DNA from 2 places in the Pelotomaculum schinkii genome. Region 2 is predicted to be linked to the other one. Evidence: predicted binding sites of a transcription regulator. Region 2 holds the regulator's gene; the other holds the start of a gene.

Region 1 (3,417 bases), on a different contig from region 2:
TCCTGCAGGGTAGAAATCGCCCAATGGCTTCACCCGCAGATCTTCATACTCTGCCACTACACGCTCGGCCTCCGCAATGACCTCTTTATGCTTTGCCTTGATGCCAATGATAGCTTCCTTCGCGCCAAGTTCGAAGCGAACCCGCTCAAGCATAGCCGCAAGTCTAGCCGCATACTTCAAAATTAGAACTTGATCCACAGTTATAAGCGGCTCGCATTCAGCGCCGTTTACTACCAAATATTCGACTTGGGCGTTCAGCTTTACATGGGTCGGAAATCCAGCACCGCCAGCACCGACCACGCCTGCCTGCCGGGCTAGTTCAACGATTTTTTTGCCCAAATTCACACACCTCAACTTCCTTGTTTCTCTTTGCCATGAATTTGTTTACACGCCAGCGCAATTCCCAGTGGCGTAACCAGCAATGGCATTTCCGGCAAATAAACCTTTATTCCAGTTTCTTTTTCCATGAGTCCTGCAAACCCTGGAAAGGCACACGTTCCTCCGACCAGATACAGCGCATCGGTTTCATAGCCGTTCAAATGCTTCCTTGTAATGGACGCCACCTTTTCGAACACCGGCCTCACGACCGGCAACAAACTTTTCTGAAGATTCGGCTCCCGCTTTTTTGCTTCCGCTTCTTCGATGGATATTCCAAGTCCACCCGCAATCACCAAATCCAACTGGAACCCGCCTGTCGGCTCGTCGCCGGTGTAAATTACTCGTCCTTCCTTTATAATAGAGATTCCGGTTGTCCCTCCGCCCACATCGACGACCACACCGTTTTCAATGCCCAGTACCAGAGCTGCGGCTGTCGGCTCATCAATAATAGTTACGACCTCCAACCCTACGGCCTCAAGAATATTTTTTGTTACCTTACCGTTTCCGTTTTCAGTTCCAGGCGGGATGGCGGAGGCAGCTACGGATAAATCCATACCGAGTCGCTCCTGTAGGGTTTCAATTTGCCGACTCACCAACTGGACGGCATTAAAGTAGTCGACAACCATGCCTTCCCTGACCACATGAGCCGCAGTGATTTCACCCGCCAAAGGGTTCCCGTCGTTGTTAACAGCAACACTAATGACATTCGCCGTACCGATATCGACACCCAGATATACACAACTCTGCGTTCCAAGAACTGGTTTTCCACTCATTCTTTGTGCTAAATTAGATATTAAGGCATTAGCTTGCTCCAATTGACTCAACTCTTTTTGCCCCCTACAGCCGACTCTCTTTCATTTCCGTTTGTTGTGCACATTGTATCTCTCATTGCATCTATCGTCTTTGGATATAATTGCGTTTGATAATGCACCTTTTGTGATCTCATTTTCCACTTTTTAAGTAATTAACAAAGCGATGTTCACTTATTCATTTGCACCATTCCTTTATTGTCTAAAAGCACTCCGTATTTGTATTAATCCACATTGCCTCACTTCTTTCCAAATAAAAAGGGGTGAGCATGAATAAAAAATCGAATTCACACCCACCGCTTTAATCTTTAATATTGATTAAATTTTTTCCATTTTTAGGTTCCAGTAATTTTATTTACCTGTCGCCCATTTAGTAATGCAATAGTTGTATTGGTCATAGCAAATTAAGTTAGAGTACCTTTAGCTTTTTTACTGTATGATTTGTTTAATAAAATACATAAAAATTAAGAAAAAGTCAGGCATATGAATCAAGATAATTATCGTATTACGGAGCCTTCGGGAAGCGGAACCCGACTCAGAATCATTCAGGAAACTGTTCCGGGACAACAATCACCCTTGCACACGTCATAACTTATCCAAGGCCAATTACTTACAAAAAGCTGGGGCTAATCCTTCAATCGACTAAGCGAGGTCATCGGCATTCTCCTTGACGCCTAGCGAAATGGCCATTATCGGAAGCGATATTGCTACAAAATCGCTCAAACATTCAATCTCGGTTTCATAGACCGTTTTAACGGGAAACTGATTATTACCGGTTCGGTATCCAATGTGGAAATTACGCTGAAAACTATCCTTGATTACAAGTGATACACTTGGCTTTACAACCTGCAAACGTCATTATTGATACACCGGGAAAATACGCTGAAACAAAAGTGCTTGCCTGGTAACGAAGCTCTGTACTCTTTGAGGCAGGTATAATTGGGTTTCTAATCAGTTCATCCGAACAATATTCTCTTTAGAGTTCCAATCTCACACCATGCGCAAAGCGTGATGTCTTCGGAATCGTGACGAAGATTGATCGGACGGACACGAATGTTGCCCAAGCTGAGGAGTAGCTCCGTTTGGCGGCTATGAAAAGATTTTTCATGTAAGCTCTTATGCGGGCGAAGGATGTGGCAAATATTGAACTACTTGAAAGAGCCGGGTGAAATAATACCCTGGGAACACCCGATAAGTAAAACAGCTATCATATTGTAAATTTCGGAGAAAGGAGATGTTTAATAATGACAGCAGCCCGTATCATCTTAGCGCCGGGCGCAGCGGTTATTGAAATGCTGTGCAGGCGAATACATCATGAAGCAAAAGCCAAGCTTGAAGCACATCATTTTGATGCCGTGGGCTTAATTCAGACCAACATTCCGAATTTGTATTATTATGCGGACATTGGGCAAAAGGCTGGTAATGTCCTCCCCATCGAAATCAACGGCAATTGCCCGCAGCATTTCAGTACACTTGCCTTCTTCGGCGATACGGCGGCAGTCAGCGCTGCTATGCAGGCGGTGAAAAATATTGAAATAAACAATGAAAGAAGTAAAAATTGCTAGGCTAATTAAAAGGTTTGCTCGTATTCCACTGGGGACATATACCCAAGAGCAGAATGCAACCGAATCCTATTGTGAAATATTTCAATATATTTAATGATGCCTGGCGGGCTTCAGACCTTGTCCTGAAATAGTTGCAATAAATCAGTTCCCGCTTCAGTTGTGGCTCATATGGCAATCATTCCATAATCCTTTAAACGCTAGAATTTATGACTGGCATACTGACTTCCACAGTCGAAAGGAAATCAATCCCGTCGGCGGCCGATATCTTCAGACGGCTTGTCTGAAAGCGTTCAGTCTGGCTTCATGGTATTGTCCATAGCCTAGCCGACGCTCTTACGCTGAACAGATCCTCAATAGCGGCAGTATATATTATCGCTATGCGGTGGAGACCCCATTCGTTTTTTACTTTTTCTAGTCCCTTTAGAAAGAATCTTCTAACTAAAGTTGCCTTTGATATCACCAAAGATACTTTCGACTTCAACAGGAAAGCATTTAGTTTACGATTAATGTTGATTCTCCTGTTAGCAAAGGACTTTACACACTTATGTCGGTGAGGAGATCTGGAACAATCTGCTCATTTAGGCACTGAATCTCACTCTTATAACCATTATTAATGATACGGTTGTACTGGTATCGGAAAACCAGAGATCTGACGTACCCATAAA
Region 2 (3,417 bases):
ACGAGACTGGCCGGCCAACTGGTCAAAACCGGGGAGCAGATAGAGCGCGAATACGGCCTGCCCATTGTCAACAAGAGGATCTCGGTGACACCCATGGCCCTGGTCGCCGAAAGCAGCGTAAAGGGTGATATGGTTGACTTCGCCAGGACCATGGACGATGCTGCCGCCGCTGTCGGGGTCAATTTTATCGGCGGCTATTCCGCGCTGGTGCATAAAGGGTTTACCGGAGCCGACCACCGCCTGATCGACAGTATCCCTGAAGCGCTGGACGTCACAACCAGGGTTTGCTCCTCCGTAAATGTGGCGACAACTCATGCCGGAATAAATATGGACGCGGTATACCGCATGGGCCAGGTTATAAAAAAAACCGCAGAGCTTACGGCTGACCGGGACGGGCTGGGATGCGCCAAGCTGGTTGTTTTTGCCAATGTGCCGGAGGACAACCCTTTTATGGCGGGGGCCTTTCACGGTATCGGCGAGCCGGAGTGCGTCATCAACGTCGGTGTAAGCGGTCCCGGTGTAGTAAAAAAGGCGGTTGAAACTGTTAAGGGAGCAGACTTTGGAGTGCTGGCCGAAACTATCAAGAAAACCGCTTTCAAGATTACCAGGATGGGTGAGTTGGTAGGGCGAACCGCCGCAGAAAGACTTGGGGTTCCCTTTGGCATTGTCGACATATCGCTGGCTCCCACCCCGGCGATCGGGGACAGCGTTGCCGAGATCCTGGAAGCAATGGGCATTGAAATATGCGGTACGCACGGGACCACGGCCGCGCTGGCCCTCTTGAATGACGCTGTTAAAAAAGGCGGCGCCATGGCCTCATCCTACGTTGGAGGCCTTTCAGGGGCTTTCATTCCTCTTAGCGAAGACGCCGGCATGATCCGTGCCGCCGAGGCTGGCGCTCTTACTCTGGAAAAGCTTGAGGCTATGACTTGTGTATGCTCGGTCGGGTTGGATATGATCGCCGTACCAGGTGATACACCGGCAGAGACAATCGCCGCGATTATTGCAGATGAAGCAGCCATAGGCATGATTAACAAAAAAACCACCGCTGTACGGATGATTCCCGCGGTGGGTAAAAAAGTGGGCGATTACGTCGAATACGGCGGCTTGCTGGGCAGTGCCCCGGTGATTCCTGTAAAGCCGTTTTCACCCGCTGATTTCGTGCGGCGTGGCGGTAGAATACCCGCCCCTATCCAAGGCTTGACCAACTAAGCTGCCGACAATAGAAATTACGGCTTTTGATATGGATATGGTCAGGCTACTCCTGAACCATTTTGACCATAACCTTCCTCCGTCTGGGACCGTCGAATTCGCAAAAATACACACCCTGCCAGGTCCCCAACTGGAGCTTTCCGCCGCTGATAAACAGAACAAGGCTAACCCCCACCAGCGACGATTTGATATGGGCGGCCGAGTTGCCTTCACTATGCCTGTAGCCGTCATCAAAGGGTACCAGCTTGTTAAGTTCCATCAGCATGTCGGCCGCCACCGTGGGGTCGGCATTTTCATTTATAGTAAGGCCGGCCGTGGTATGCGGAACATAGAGCAGGCAGGTACCTTCCGCTACTCCGCTCTGGGCAACCAGCCGGCCGACCGCTGAGGTAATATCCAGTAATTGCGTCCGTTCACGGGTGTTGACGTCCAGTGTATAGGTTCTTGAACTCATACCCTCTTGCCCCTTTGCGTTAAAGCCGGTAACCCCGGTGCAACGTTTCCTAAATCCCTTTATGATTCAAATTATTCATGTTATAACCAGGGACTAAGAATCTCTTATGCCCAGGTTAAAGGTTAGTATCTCCAGGTTAACGGAAAGGTCAACATTCCTATACACAATGTGCTCAGGCACATTAAGTGAAACGGGAGCAAAATTGAGGATTGCGTGCAACCTGTTTTTTACCATTAAATCGGCAACATCCTGGGCTGATTTGGGGGGAACAGCAATTATTCCGATACGTACCTTATGCTTATTGATAATATCCGGCATCTTCTCCGGCGGGTAGACATCCAGGTCCCCGACCTTTCTACCAATTTTATTAAGGTCATTGTCAAAAACGCCAACGACGGAAAATCCCCGGCTGTTAAACCCCCGGTAGGTTGAAAGGGCGTAGCCGAGGTTTCCCGCCCCAACCAACAGCAGTGGCCAGGGTACGTTCAGACCGAGAATTTTTAAGGTATAGCGCATGAGGTCCTGTACATTATAGCCTACACCACGGGTGCCGAACTCACCAAAGTACGCTAAATCTTTTCTAACCTGAGGTGGGCTTACCCCTACCCCTTCGGCAATTTCATTAGATGATACGGTAATTATGCCTTTTTCGTCCAGCCGCTCCAGAAACCTGGAGTAAACCGACAACCTGTTAATAGTTGCTTCGGGCACCCTTTGGGTTTTCATATTACTCCTCCACCAGGTATGTGTTCCCCTCTCAACAAGGGTATTACTAAATTATCCCAACGTGCTGGTTTTCACAAACTTGTAGCACTGTTTTATTGTAAATGATCCGCATGAAAAACGTCAAACCCTTTTGATAACTTCAGTGGATATGTTCATTAAAAAAAACAAATAAGCCACCCTATCATAGCAAAGGGTGACTTATCGAATAATAGCTTACTTGGCTACAACAACAGCGGTACCGCTTGCTGTTACCATCAGCATCCCTTCCCTGATTACCTCGTAATCCAAATCAACTCCCACCACCGCATTGGCTCCCAAGGCTTGCGCCTGCTGGGACATCTCTTCAAGCGCGAGCTGCCTTGCTTGGGCCAGTTTTTGTTCATAGGCACCGGAGCGGCCGCCCACAATATCGGTAATACTGGCAAAGAGATCCCGCACGATATTGGCGCCCATAATTGCCTCACCAGACACGATGGATAAATACTGCAGTACCGGTTTACCTTCAATGGTTTGTGTTGTGGTTAAAATCATCTAAGTCCCCCCTTAGAATTATTATACCCTCTCTTCGTCAACAAATCTTCCACCCAGTAAAATAAATTCGCTGCCTTTTACCAATCTACTCCAAGGTAGTCTCGACTATCTCATGGACTGCAGGGTTGCCGGCCATTGCTTTCTCAAGCAGACCCTAGACGGACTACAGTCCAGAGCAACTCTTTTCATGCTGCAGCGTGTGGCCATAGCCGGCCCCCACGCGGCGTCCGGATTTTTCAACATCCATGACCGCCCTGGCGTAGCTTTCCTCCGGCGTATCGTTCAGACCGATTTTGCCCGGATAAATGGCGTAATCCTCCCGGTACTTGGCCGGTGTCATGTTTGGCATAATAACGTTGGCGCCACATTGTAAAACCTTTACCCTGCCCAGCGGATCAATCGTCGCTGCCGATGTTGTCGCGGGCAGGTGCGCGCGCGGCATAGCCAGCCGGGCAACGGCCAGCGTCTTCAAGGTCATTGCCAAGGTCCCACCG

The links. The regulator Rex, encoded in region 2, represses fermentation and respiration genes when NADH is low (regulators of the CRP and FNR family bind a similar motif). The targets are predictions, from matches to a motif close to ATTGTTAANNNNTTAACAAT.
Region 1: the regulator Rex is predicted to act here: its motif matches at 1,331-1,350, upstream of eutJ (ethanolamine utilization protein EutJ).

What each region holds. Positions count from the first base shown of each region.
Region 1 is NZ_QFGA01000002.1:241,317-244,733, forward strand. Features, by position in the region: gene Psch_RS12130 (4Fe-4S dicluster domain-containing protein) at 1-345, opposite strand, end outside; gene eutJ (ethanolamine utilization protein EutJ) at 351-1,202, opposite strand; gene Psch_RS12140 (BMC domain-containing protein) at 2,432-2,752, shown strand; partial or broken gene Psch_RS12145 (IS3 family transposase) at 2,758-2,909, opposite strand.
Region 2 is NZ_QFGA01000001.1:549,198-552,614, forward strand. Features, by position in the region: gene Psch_RS02730 (PFL family protein) at 1-1,212, shown strand, start outside; gene Psch_RS02735 (secondary thiamine-phosphate synthase enzyme YjbQ) at 1,259-1,666, opposite strand; gene Psch_RS02740 (redox-sensing transcriptional repressor Rex) at 1,760-2,392, opposite strand; gene Psch_RS02745 (YbjQ family protein) at 2,606-2,923, opposite strand; gene hydE ([FeFe] hydrogenase H-cluster radical SAM maturase HydE) at 3,087-3,417, opposite strand, start outside.